DNA from 2 places in the Pseudomonas sp. 8(2025) genome. Region 2 is predicted to be linked to the other one. Evidence: predicted binding sites of a transcription regulator. Region 2 holds the regulator's gene; the other holds the start of a gene.
The links. The regulator sigma-54, encoded in region 2, starts transcription at its own class of promoters, with help from an activator protein. The targets are predictions, from matches to a motif close to ANTGGCATNNANNTTGCTNT.
Positions count from the first base shown of each region.

Region 1: the regulator sigma-54 is predicted to act here: its motif matches at 1,033-1,052, upstream of glnK (P-II family nitrogen regulator).

Region 1 is NZ_JBQOIE010000001.1:356,844-362,986, forward strand. It holds gene ACUXVH_RS01685 (YifB family Mg chelatase-like AAA ATPase) at 1-394, opposite strand, end outside; gene ACUXVH_RS01690 (accessory factor UbiK family protein) at 581-841, opposite strand; gene glnK (P-II family nitrogen regulator) at 1,258-1,596, shown strand; gene ACUXVH_RS01700 (ammonium transporter) at 1,630-2,967, shown strand; gene ACUXVH_RS01705 (secondary thiamine-phosphate synthase enzyme YjbQ) at 3,178-3,603, shown strand; gene sutA (transcriptional regulator SutA) at 3,706-4,029, shown strand; gene ACUXVH_RS01715 (HAD family hydrolase) at 4,156-4,860, opposite strand; gene xerC (tyrosine recombinase XerC) at 4,860-5,756, opposite strand; gene ACUXVH_RS01725 (DUF484 family protein) at 5,759-6,143, opposite strand, start outside.
Region 2 is NZ_JBQOIE010000003.1:408,949-415,091, forward strand. It holds gene ACUXVH_RS08725 (KpsF/GutQ family sugar-phosphate isomerase) at 1-362, shown strand, start outside; gene ACUXVH_RS08730 (KdsC family phosphatase) at 362-886, shown strand; gene lptC (LPS export ABC transporter periplasmic protein LptC) at 896-1,468, shown strand; gene lptA (lipopolysaccharide transport periplasmic protein LptA) at 1,455-2,000, shown strand; gene lptB (LPS export ABC transporter ATP-binding protein) at 2,000-2,725, shown strand; gene ACUXVH_RS08750 (RNA polymerase factor sigma-54) at 2,908-4,401, shown strand; gene hpf (ribosome hibernation-promoting factor, HPF/YfiA family) at 4,527-4,832, shown strand; gene ptsN (PTS IIA-like nitrogen regulatory protein PtsN) at 4,845-5,309, shown strand; gene rapZ (RNase adapter RapZ) at 5,312-6,143, shown strand, end outside.

The DNA.
Region 1 (6,143 bases), on a different contig from region 2:
CGTCGCGTGCCGCCAGTGCGGCGGGCAGTACGCCGCGTACCGGGCGCACCGCGCCGGAGAGCGCCAGCTCCCCCAGGCATTCGATGTTGTCCAGGGCCAGGGCCGGCACCTGCACGCTGGCGGCAAGGATGCCCAGGGCGATGGCCAGATCGAAGCGCCCGCCGTCCTTGGGCAGGTCCGCCGGCGCCAGGTTGAGGGTGATGCGCCGGGCCGGAAAGTTGAACCCGGCATTGAGGATTGCACTGCGCACCCGGTCCTTGCTTTCCTTGACCGCGGCTTCCGGCAGGCCCACCAGGGTCAGGCTCGGCAAGCCGTTGGCCAGGTGCACTTCAACACTGACAGCCGGAGCCTGGACGCCGACCTGGGCACGGCTGTGGATGATTGCCAGGGACATGGGGAGAGCTTCCTTGCGACAGCGGGAATCGCGTCCTGCGGTGCTGCAAGGATAGATGAGGGGGCTGGCCAGAGGAGCGCCCGAATGGGCACAGGATATGTCGTCGGTGCGCGAGCCTTCGCCGGCAAGCCAGTTCCTACAGGACAGGTCTGTAGGAGCCGGCCTGCCGGCGAACTCGGATTCAGATCATTGCGCTGCCGGGTTCAGCCGGGCTTCCAGCTCCGCCACCTTGGCTTCGAGGCTTTCCAGGCGCGCGCGAGTGCGGGCCAGGACCACCATCTGGCTGTCGAATTCTTCCCGGCTGACCAGGTCCAGCTTGCTGAAGCCGCTTTGTAGCAGGGCCTTGAGCTGGCTTTCGATTTCATTGCGGGGCAGGGGTGTTTCACCGCTGAGCAACCGCGAGGCGTGGCCGCTCAGGGCGTCGAGAAGGTCTTTGGGCGCGAGCATGGGAGAGTCCTGAATTGCAGTCGGCCCGCAGTGTATCACGCAGCAACGACGCTCCAGGTGGCCCCGGGTTGCACGTTTTTCGCGCATCTGGCCGGGCGCCAGCGCACCGTTTTTGTGCGTATCCCGGGTGCCGTTTTCCCGCATTCCCTGCCGGCTCGGGGCAAGGGACTGAAATCACTGATTTTTCCCGAGCTGGCAAGCTTTCTGCTTAGACCCTGGTGACCCATGCACTGATGCAGTCGCTGTGACGAATGCAGTGCGGCAGGCGGAGCGGGGAGTGTTTCGTCAGACAGCGGTTAGCTGGCGTCGGTCGGGCTGAGGAAGGCCGACGGTGCGTTACAAAGCCAGGCACTGCGCTTAGACTTGAGTCGGGTTTGTTTTCCTGGGGCAAGTCCACCAATTCGGGAGAGAGTTTCATGAAGCTAGTCACTGCCATCATCAAGCCGTTCAAGTTGGACGACGTGCGCGAGTCGCTGTCCGAGATCGGCGTGCAGGGCATTACCGTCACTGAAGTCAAAGGCTTCGGCCGGCAGAAGGGTCACACCGAGCTGTATCGCGGTGCGGAGTACGTGGTGGATTTCCTGCCCAAGGTGAAGATCGATGTCGCCATTGACGACAAGGATCTTGACCGGGTTATCGAGGCGATAACCAAGGCCGCCAACACCGGCAAGATCGGTGACGGCAAGATCTTCGTGGTCAATCTGGAACAGGCTATTCGCATCCGTACCGGCGAAACCGATACCGACGCAATCTAAGCCGCCAAACCCAACGCCCCAGGAGAAAACAATATGACTCTGCGTAAATTCGCAGGGCTAGGAGCCCTTTTGTCCCTCGTAATGCCAGGCCTGGCCATGGCGGCAGACGAAGCGGCGGCTCCAGTCCTCAACTCCGGCGATACCGCCTGGATGCTGACCTCCACAGCCCTGGTGCTGTTCATGACCATTCCTGGCCTGGCGCTGTTCTACGGCGGCATGGTGCGGTCGAAAAACATTCTTTCGGTAATGATGCAGTGCTTCGCCATTACCGGCCTGATCACTGTCCTGTGGTTCATCTACGGCTACAGCATGGCGTTCGACACCACCGGGATGGAAGCCGGCGTGGTCAACCTCAATTCCTTTGTGGGCGGCTTCTCCAAGGCCTTCCTGGCGGGCATCACCCCGGCCAGCCTGACCGGCCCGGCTGCGCTGTTCCCTGAAGCGGTGTTCGTCACCTTCCAGATGACCTTCGCCATCATCACTCCAGCGCTGATCGTCGGTGCCTTCGCCGAGCGGATGAAATTCTCCGCCATGCTGATCTTCATGGGCGTGTGGTTCACCCTGGTGTATGCGCCGATCGCCCATATGGTCTGGAGCGGTCCGGGCTCGCTGCTGGGCGACTGGGGCGTGCTGGACTTTGCCGGCGGCACCGTAGTGCACATCAACGCCGGTATCGCGGGCCTGGTGGCCTGCCTGGTGCTGGGCAAGCGCAAGGGTTTCCCAACCACGCCGATGGCGCCACACAACCTGGGTTACACCCTGATGGGCGCAGCCATGCTGTGGATCGGCTGGTTCGGCTTCAACGCCGGTTCCGCCGCTGCCGCCAACGGCACCGCCGGCATGGCCATGCTGGTAACGCAGATCGCGACGGCTGCCGCCGCCCTGGGCTGGATGTTTGCCGAGTGGATCACCCACGGCAAGCCTAGCGCGCTGGGCATCGCTTCGGGTGTGGTCGCAGGCCTGGTGGCAATCACTCCGGCTGCCGGTACCGTTGGCCCGATGGGCGCCCTGATCATCGGTCTGGCGGCCGGTGTGGTGTGCTTCTTCTGCGCCACCAGCCTCAAGCGCAAGCTGGGATATGACGATTCCCTGGACGCCTTTGGCGTGCACGGCATCGGCGGTATTCTCGGTGCGATCCTCACCGGTGTGTTCGCTGCTCCGTCCCTGGGTGGCTTCGGCACCGTGACCGATGTGGCCGCTCAGGTCTGGATCCAGGCCAAGGGCGTGGGTTTCACGGTGATCTACACCGCGATCGTCACCTTCATCATCCTCAAGGTTCTGGACGCGGTCATGGGGCTGCGGGTGAGCGAGGAAGAAGAGGCGGTCGGCCTCGATCTGGCACAGCACAACGAGCGTGGTTACAACCTGTAATCGCGCAAGAAAAAAAAGCCCGGCTCCGGCCGGGCATTTTTTTGCCTGATGTTTGTCATTGAGAAAGGCTGAAAGGATTTTCTGACAAGCATTGGCGTGTTTGCCGTGACGATTTCCGGCAGGGCAAATGCTTACACTAAAGCAGGATTATTCGGCGCTTTGTTTTTTCCCTGAGCGCGCTAGAATGCGCGCCGAAGCGTGGAGATCGGTATGTGGCAACAGACCCTGATTACCCTGCGGGCCAGGCCCCGGGGCTTTCATCTGGTGACGGACGAGTTGCTCGCCGGCCTGCCTGAGTTGAAGGCATGTCGGGTTGGCCTGTTGCATCTGTGGCTGCAACATACCTCGGCCTCGTTGACCATCAACGAGAACGCCGATCCGGCGGTACGGCGTGACTTCGAGCGTTACTTCAACACCCTGGTGCCTCAAGGCATGGCCGGGTACGAACATAACGACGAAGGCGCGGATGACCTGCCGGCGCACTTCAAGGCCAGTTTGCTAGGCTGTCAGCTGACTTTGCCGGTAGCGGCGGGGCGTCTGGCGTTGGGCATCTGGCAAGGCGTTTATCTGGGCGAGCATCGCGATCATGGCGGTGCTCGCAAAGTCCTTGCCACCTTGCACGGTGATAAGGCATAAGCCGCTGAGTATCAGTGGACGTTGATTTTTTTCCAGCGGCCTTCGACAGTCGGCACAGCTGGGCTATAACTAATCTGCTTTTCGCAAGTCATGAGGTAGAACATGAGCGACGATGATCTGGAAAACGACGACCTCGAAGTAGGTGACGAAGACGAAACCGAAGAAGGTCTTGAAGCGGCCGCCGACGATGTGGCGGAAGACGATGGCAGTGATGTTCCTGCTCCAACCGCCAAAGGCAAGGCCAAGGCTGCCGTCTCGGTAGACGAGCTGCCGAGTGTAGAAGCCAAGAACAAGGAGCGTGATGCACTGGCGCGTGCCATGGAAGAGTTCCTGGCCCGTGGCGGCAAAGTGCAGGAAGTCGAGGCCAACGTGGTCGCCGATCCGCCCAAGAAGCCTGATAACAAGTACGGCAGCCGGCCTATCTGAGCCTTGCACCTTGCTTGCTGAAAAAGCCCGCCGTCGCTGCGGGCTTTTTCATGGGCACCCTTCTCGGAAACGGCCCCGAGCGCCGGCGCTTGCTGTAGGAGCGAGCTTACTCGCGAAAGCGCCGGTTCAGGCGCCGCGATGCCAGCGGGCAAGCAGCCCGGGTAGTTCAATCAGGCTGCGGATCTCGGCGTCTGGAGCGCGTTCGGCTTCCCAGGTCTTGCCGTTGGGATTGAACCAGATCGCACGCAGCCCTGCCTGCTGTGCGCCGGCAATGTCATCCCCCGGGTGGTCGCCGATATGCACGGCGGTGTCGGCAGTCGCTTCGCCACGCTGCAAGGCTTCGTGGAACAGCCGGGCGTCGGGCTTGGCGATGCCGATGTCCTCGGCGCACAGCGCGAACTTGAAATAGTCCGCCAGGCCCAGGCGGCGCACGTCGGCGTTGCCGTTGGTGACCACGCCAAGGGCGAAGTGATTGGCCAGGGCTTCCAGGGTCGGCTGGACTTCTGGAAAGATCTCCAGCTGATGCCGGGCATGCAGGAAAACTTCAAAACTCTGGTCGGCCAACTGGTTGGCCTGGGCATGGTCATACCCGGCTTCTTCCAGGGCATGAAACAGCACCTGGCGGCGCAGGGCGCTGATTCTGTGCTTGAGGTTCGGCTGGGCGAGCAGCACCCGCTCGCGAATGGCCCACAGATGCTCCACCGGCACGCCTCCGAGATTCGGTGCGTGTTCGGTCAGCCACTGGCGCAGGGTGGCTTCGGCACTGACGATGACCGGTGCGGTATCCCACAGGGTGTCGTCGAGGTCGAAGGTGATCAGCTTGATGGTCATTACTCACCGCCTTTGTTGCGTTTGGCCCGTGGGTGGGCGCTGTCGTAGACCGCCGCCAGGTGCTGGAAGTCCAGGTGGGTGTAGATCTGCGTGGTCTTGATGTCCGAATGCCCCAGCAGCTCCTGCACGGCGCGCAGGTCCTGGGAGGATTCCAGCAAATGGCTGGCAAAGGAATGGCGCAGCATGTGCGGGTGCAGGTTCTGCCCCAGTTCGCGCTCGCCGGCGGCCTTGACCCGCAGTTGGATGGCCCGCGGCCCCAGGCGCCGGCCCTTCTGGCTGACGAACAGGGCACCATCAGGCGGGTTGCTCAGGGCGCGCAGGGGGAGCCATTGCTCCAGGGCTGACCGAGCCTTCTTGCCCACCGGCAGGACCCGGGTCTTGCTGCCCTTGCCATGGACCTGCACCAGGCCGTCCGCCAGGTCCAGCTGATCGAGGTTGAGGCTGGTCAGTTCGGAAAGGCGCAGGCCGCAGGAGTAGAAAAGTTCGAGAATCGCCTGGTCGCGGTGGGCCAGGAAGTCGTCTTCCACGGCGCCATCGAGCAACTGCAGGGTGCGGTCGGTGTCCAGGGTCTTGGGCAGGCGTCGTTCGCCCTTGGGCGGCGCCAGGCCGTTGGCCGGGTCGTGAGTGCACAAGCCTTCGCGGTTCAGGTAGTGGTAGAGCCCGCGTACCGCTGACAGCAGGCGCGCCAGGCTGCGGGACGACTGGCCCTGCTGGTGCAGGCGGGCAATCAGGCTGCGCAGGCCCTGGATGTCCAGGTCGGTCCAGCTGCGCACCTGCATTTTCTCGCAGAACCCCAGCACCTTCTCGAGGTCGCGCCGGTAGGCTTGCAGGGTGTGGGGCGACACCTGGCGCTCACTGCGCAGATGCGCGCAGTAGGCGTCCAGCTGTTGTTGCATGGTCAGCGTACCGAGCGCAGCGAATGGGTGAAGCGCGGCAGAACGCGGCCGGTGACTTCGGCGATGTAGTTGAGGAACAGGGTGCCCACCGAGCTCTTGTAGTGCTGCGGATCACGGCTGGCGATCGCCAGTACGCCATGCATGCCCTGATGCGCCAGGGCCACCACAGCGGTAGAACCGATCTGCTTGCGCTGCTCTTCGCCGAAAAGGAAATCCAGCTCGTGTTCGCGCAGGCTGCCGCTGACGCTCTTGCCTTCGGACAACAGGCCGCCGATGGCGCCCTGGGCTTCGGCGGCGGAGACCCAGCGACCCACCGGCATGGCGCTGTCGCTGAACAGGATCAGGCTGACGAAGGGCACCTGGAAATCCTGGCGCAGGCTGTCTTCG
Region 2 (6,143 bases):
TGCACGAAGGCAGCGATCTGCCACAGGTGCAACGCGGCACCCTGCTCAAGGACGCGCTCATGGAAATGACCCGCAAGGGCCTGGGCATGACCGTGATCCTGGAGGCCGACGGCCGCCTGGCCGGGATCTTCACCGACGGCGACCTGCGTCGCACCCTGGATCGGGCCATCGATATACACCATGCCACCATCGATTCGGTGATGACCCCTCATGGCAAGACCGCACGTGCCGACATGCTGGCCGCCGAAGCCCTGAAAATCATGGAAGACCACAAGATCAGCGCCCTGGTGGTGGTGGACAAGGAAGACCGGCCGATCGGCGCCTTGAACATGCACGACCTGCTGCGCGCGGGAGTGATGTGATGAGTGCCGACCTGCTGCAACGCGGTAAAAACATCAAGCTGGCGGTATTCGATGTCGACGGCGTGCTGACTGACGGGCGCCTGTACTTCCTCGAAGACGGCAGCGAGTTCAAGACCTTCAACACCCTGGACGGCCAGGGCATCAAGATGCTCATGGCGGCCGGCGTGCAGACGGCGATCATCAGCGGGCGCAAGACCCCGGTGGTAGAGCGCCGAGCCAAGAACCTGGGGATTCCCCACCTGTACCAGGGCCGCGAAGACAAGCTGGTGGTATTGGACGAGCTTCTTGGCCAACTGGGCCTAAGCTATGAACAGGTCGCCTATCTGGGCGACGATTTGCCCGACCTGCCGGTGATCCGCCGCGTGGGGCTGGGCATGGCGGTGGCCAATGCCGCAGCGTTTGTCCGCGAACACGCCCACGGCGTCACGGTGGCCCGCGGCGGCGAAGGTGCCGCCCGCGAGTTCTGCGAACTGATCCTGCGTGCCCAGGACCGCCTTGAAGCAGCCAATGCCGCTTACTTATAGAGCCTTCCCATGCTGAGCAAAAAGATTCGCAACATCCTGATCTTCGGGACCATCGCCCTGCTGTTCGCAGCGGTCGGTTACTGGAACATCAGCCCGGAACGCTTCCTCGACAAGCCGGTGGCCCAGGTCGACGAAAGCGCCATTGACTACTACGTGATCAACGCCCGCAGCGTGCAGTACCTGCCCGACGGCAAACTGCAGTACGAAATGACCTCGGACAAGGTCGAGCACGTCAAGGCCAGCGAAGTGACCCTGCTGACCAAGCCGGACCTGCAGATGTACCGTGGCACCACGTTCCCCTGGCATGTCCAGAGCGAACGCGGCGAGGTCAACCCGGACGGCACCGAGGTCGAGCTGATCGATTCGGTACGGGTTTCCCGCACCGACGAGCACAACCGCAACCTGCTGATCACCACGACCCGCATGACAGTATTCCCGCAGAAGCAATATGCGCAGACCGAGCAAGCCGTTAGAATCGACGGCGCCGACGGCGTGACTACGGCCAAGGGAATGAAAGCGTATTTGAAAGACGGCAGGATGAACCTGCTATCGAACGTAAGAGGACAGTATGAGGCTCGTTAAAACCCTCCCTATTTTGCTCAGTCTGGGCGCAGCACTGGGAAGCGTGAGCGCCTGGGCTCTGCCGAACGATAGCCAACAGCCGATCCGCATCCAGGCCGACGACGCCCAGCTGGACGACAAGAACGGCGTGGCCACCTACAAGGGCGATGTCATCATCACCCAGGGCTCGATGAAGATCACCGGTAACACCGTGACCATCACCCGGTCCAAGACCGGTGAAATCGACGTGGTGACCTCGGTGGGCAACCTCGCCTACTTCGAGCAACTGCAGAAGCAGACCGACCCGAAACCGGTCCAGGCCTACGCCGTGACCATCCAGTACCATGCCCAGCAGAACCGCATCGTGCTGATCGACAAGGCCAAGGTCATCAACGACGGCAATACCACCGAAGGCGAGAAGATCGTCTACGACACCGTCAAGCAGGTTGCCAACGCCGGTCGCGCCAATGGCAGCTCGGTTACCGCGCCGCGTCCGCGGATCGACATGGTCATCCAGCCGAAAAAGAAAACCGACGAGCAAAAGGCCCAGTAATGGCAACTCTGAAAGCTCAGCATCTGGCCAAGAGCTACAAGAGCCGCCAGGTCGTGCGTGATGTCAGCCTGTCCATCGACAGCGGTCAGATCGTCGGCCTGCTCGGCCCCAACGGCGCCGGCAAGACCACCTGCTTCTACATGATCGTCGGCCTGGTCCAGGCCGATCAGGGCCGCGTCCTGATCGACGACCTGGATGTCAGCCACCAACCGATGCACGGTCGCGCACGCGCCGGTATCGGCTACCTGCCCCAGGAAGCCTCGATCTTTCGCAAGCTGTCGGTGGCCGACAACATCATGGCCATCCTCGAGACCCGCAAGGAGCTCGACAAGGCCGGCCGTCGCCAGGAACTGGAAAGCCTGCTGCAGGAATTCCACATCAACCACATCCGCGACAACCTCGGCATGAGCCTGTCCGGTGGTGAGCGGCGCCGTGTGGAGATCGCCCGGGCCCTGGCCACCGCGCCCAAGTTCATCCTGCTGGACGAACCCTTCGCCGGTGTCGACCCGATCTCGGTGGGCGATATCAAGCAGATCATCCACCACCTCAAGGCCAAGGGCATCGGGGTGCTGATCACCGACCACAACGTCCGGGAAACCCTGGACATCTGTGAGACCGCCTACATCGTCAACGACGGGCAACTGATCGCCGAAGGCGACTCCGAGACCATCCTGGCCAACGAACTGGTCAAGGAAGTCTATCTGGGCCATGAGTTCCGCCTGTAAGGGCTGATGTGTTGGGCTGGACGCCAGGGCGCCGGGAACAATAAAACCCTACAAACTTTATTGTTACAGCGCTCTAGGCAAACACTTCAGTTTCAGGCATATAATTTGCTTATGTTTGGCGCTCCGGCGCCCTGTAGTGGATGGCGCATGTGCGCCGGCAAATAAGGTGTTAAGCCCCTGCCATGAAACCATCGCTAGTCCTTAGAATGGGCCAGCAGCTGACGATGACACCGCAGCTGCAACAGGCCATCCGCCTGCTCCAATTGTCGACCCTGGACCTGCAACAGGAAATCCAGGAAGCCCTGGAGTCCAACCCGATGCTCGAACGCCAGGAAGAAGGCGACGACTTCGACAACAGCGACCCCCTGGCCGACAACACCGAGTCCAAACCCAATACCGAGATCCAGGAGCCCTCCTACCAGGAAACCGCCCCCACGGTGGACAACCTCGAGGACGGTGAGTGGAACGAGCGCATCCCCAATGAACTGCCGGTCGACACCGCCTGGGAAGACGTATACCAGACCAGCGCCAGCAGCCTGCCCAGCAGCGATGACGACGAGTGGGACTTCACCACCCGCACTTCCGCGGGCGAGAGCCTGCAGAGCCACCTGCTCTGGCAACTGAACCTGGCGCCGATGTCGGACACCGACCGCCTGATCGCCGTGACCCTGATCGATTGCATCAACAATCAGGGCTACCTGGACGAAACCCTCGAGGAGATCCTCGAAGCCTTCGATCCGGAACTGGACATCGAACTGGACGAGATAGAAGCCGTCCTGCACCGCATCCAGCAATTCGAACCCGCGGGCATCGGCGCCCGCAACCTGGGCGAGTGCCTGTTGCTGCAACTGCGCCAGCTGCCGGCGAAAACGCCCTGGCTGGGCGAGGCCCAGCGCCTGGTCAGTGACTACATCGACCTCCTGGGCAGCCGCGACTACAGCCAGCTGATGCGGCGCATGAAGCTCAAGGAAGATGAGCTGCGCCAGGTCATCGAGCTGGTGCAGAGCCTCAACCCCCGCCCCGGTTCGCAGATCGAATCCAGCGAAGCCGAATACGTGGTCCCGGACGTCATAGTGCGCAAGGACAACGAGCGCTGGCTGGTGGAACTGAACCAGGAATCCGTGCCGCGCCTGCGGGTCAACGCCCAGTACGCCGGTTTTGTACGCCGCGCCGACACCAGCGCCGACAACACCTTCATGCGCAACCAGTTGCAGGAAGCCCGCTGGTTCATCAAGAGCCTGCAAAGCCGCAATGAAACCCTGATGAAGGTCGCCACCCAGATCGTCGAGCACCAGCGCGGCTTTCTCGAATATGGCGATGAAGCGATGAAGCCGCTGGTTCTGCACGATATCGCCGAGGCGGTGGGCATGCACGAATCGACGATTTCCCGGGTGACCACGCAAAAATTCATGCATACCCCACGCGGCATATATGAGCTGAAATACTTTTTCTCCAGCCACGTCAGCACTTCGGAAGGCGGTGAATGCTCGTCCACGGCGATCCGCGCGATCATCAAAAAATTGGTGGCCGCGGAAAATCAGAAAAAGCCGTTGAGTGACAGCAAGATCGCTGGTTTACTGGAGGCACAAGGCATTCAGGTAGCCCGTCGTACCGTCGCCAAGTACCGCGAATCCCTTGGGATCGCGCCTTCCAGCGAACGTAAGCGGTTGATGTAGCCGCAGGGCTGGCCACAGCGTTTCAGAGTGTGTTTGAAAAGGGCCCGGTGTCGTTTTCAAACGTAGTCTAGGTGGCAGGCAACCCAGCCTGCCGCGTTATGCACTGGCAACGAAGGAGAAGCTGTATGCAAGTCAACATCAGTGGACACCAACTCGAAGTGACTGAACCCCTGCGCGTCTACATCGGCGAAAAACTCGACCGGCTGGAGAGGCACTTCGACAAGATTACCAATGTGCAGGTCACCATGGCTGTCGAGAAGCTGAAGCAGAAAATCGAAGCCACCCTGCACATCCACGGTGGGGAGGTCGTTGCCAACGCAGAACATGACGATATGTATGCCGCAATCGACCTGCTCACGGACAAGCTTGACCGCCAACTGAAAAAGCATAAGGAAAAGCAACTCCACCTTCTCCAAGGCACGGGTCGCTAACACTCCCCTCCCATGATCCGACTTGAAAGCATCCTGACCCCCGGCCGTTCCCTGGTGAACGTGCCGGGCGGCAGTAAAAAACGCGCCCTCGAACAAATTGCCAACCTGATCAGCCGTGAAGTGCCTGATCTGGAGATGCAGGATGTCTTCGAGAGCCTGATTGCCCGTGAAAAACTCGGTTCCACCGGTTTTGGCAACGGCATCGCCATTCCCCACTGCCGCCTCAAAGGCTGCGAGTCGCCCATCAGTGCGCTGATGCACCTGGACGCTCCGATCGATTTCGACGCCATTGATGGCGCACCGGTCGACCTGCTGTTCGTCCTGCTGGTTCCGGAAGCCGCGACCGATGCACACCTGGAACTGCTCCGGCAGATCGCCAGCATGCTCGATCGCAAGGAAGTCCGTGACCGGCTGCGCAGCGCCACCAGCAACGAAGCCTTGTATCAGGTCGTTCTGGACGAGCAAAACGGTCAGTAATCATGCGTTTGATCATCGTCAGCGGCCGCTCCGGCTCAGGTAAAAGCACCGCCCTCGATGTTCTCGAGGACCACGGCTACTACTGCATCGACAACCTGCCAGCCGGCTTGCTGCCGGAATTGGCTGAACGTGCGTTGATCCACACCGAACTGGCGCAACCGCTGGTGGCGGTATCCATCGATGCCCGCAACCTGCCCAGTCATCTGTCGCGCTTCCCCGAATTGCTGGAAGAAGTACGCAGCCGGCATATCCAGTGCGACGTGCTGTACCTGGATGCCGACGAAGAGACCCTGCTCAAGCGCTTCTCCGAGACCCGTCGGCGCCACCCGCTGAGCAGCGCCAACCGCTCCCTGGCCGAAGCCATCCACGATGAAACCCAACTGCTGGGGCCGATCGTCGACCTGGCCGATCTCAAGGTCAACACCACCAACCTGAACCTTTACCAACTGCGCGACACCATCAAGCTGCGACTGTTGAACCAGCCGGAACCCGGTACCGCGTTCCTGGTGGAGTCCTTCGGCTTCAAGCGCGGCATGCCGGTAGATGCAGACCTGGTGTTCGACGTGCGCTGCCTGCCCAACCCGTATTGGAAGCCCGAGTTGCGCGCCCAATCAGGCCTGGATGCGCCCGTGGCCGAGTATCTGGCGGCGCAACCCGATGTCGAGGAAATGTTCCAGGACATCTCCAGCTACCTGCTCAAATGGCTGCCACGCTTTGCCGCCAGCAACCGCGCCTATGTGACCATCGCCATCGGCTGCACCGGCGGGCACCACCGCTCCGTGTACCTGACCGAGCGCCTGGGCCAGGTCCTGCAAAAATCCCTGAAGAACGTCC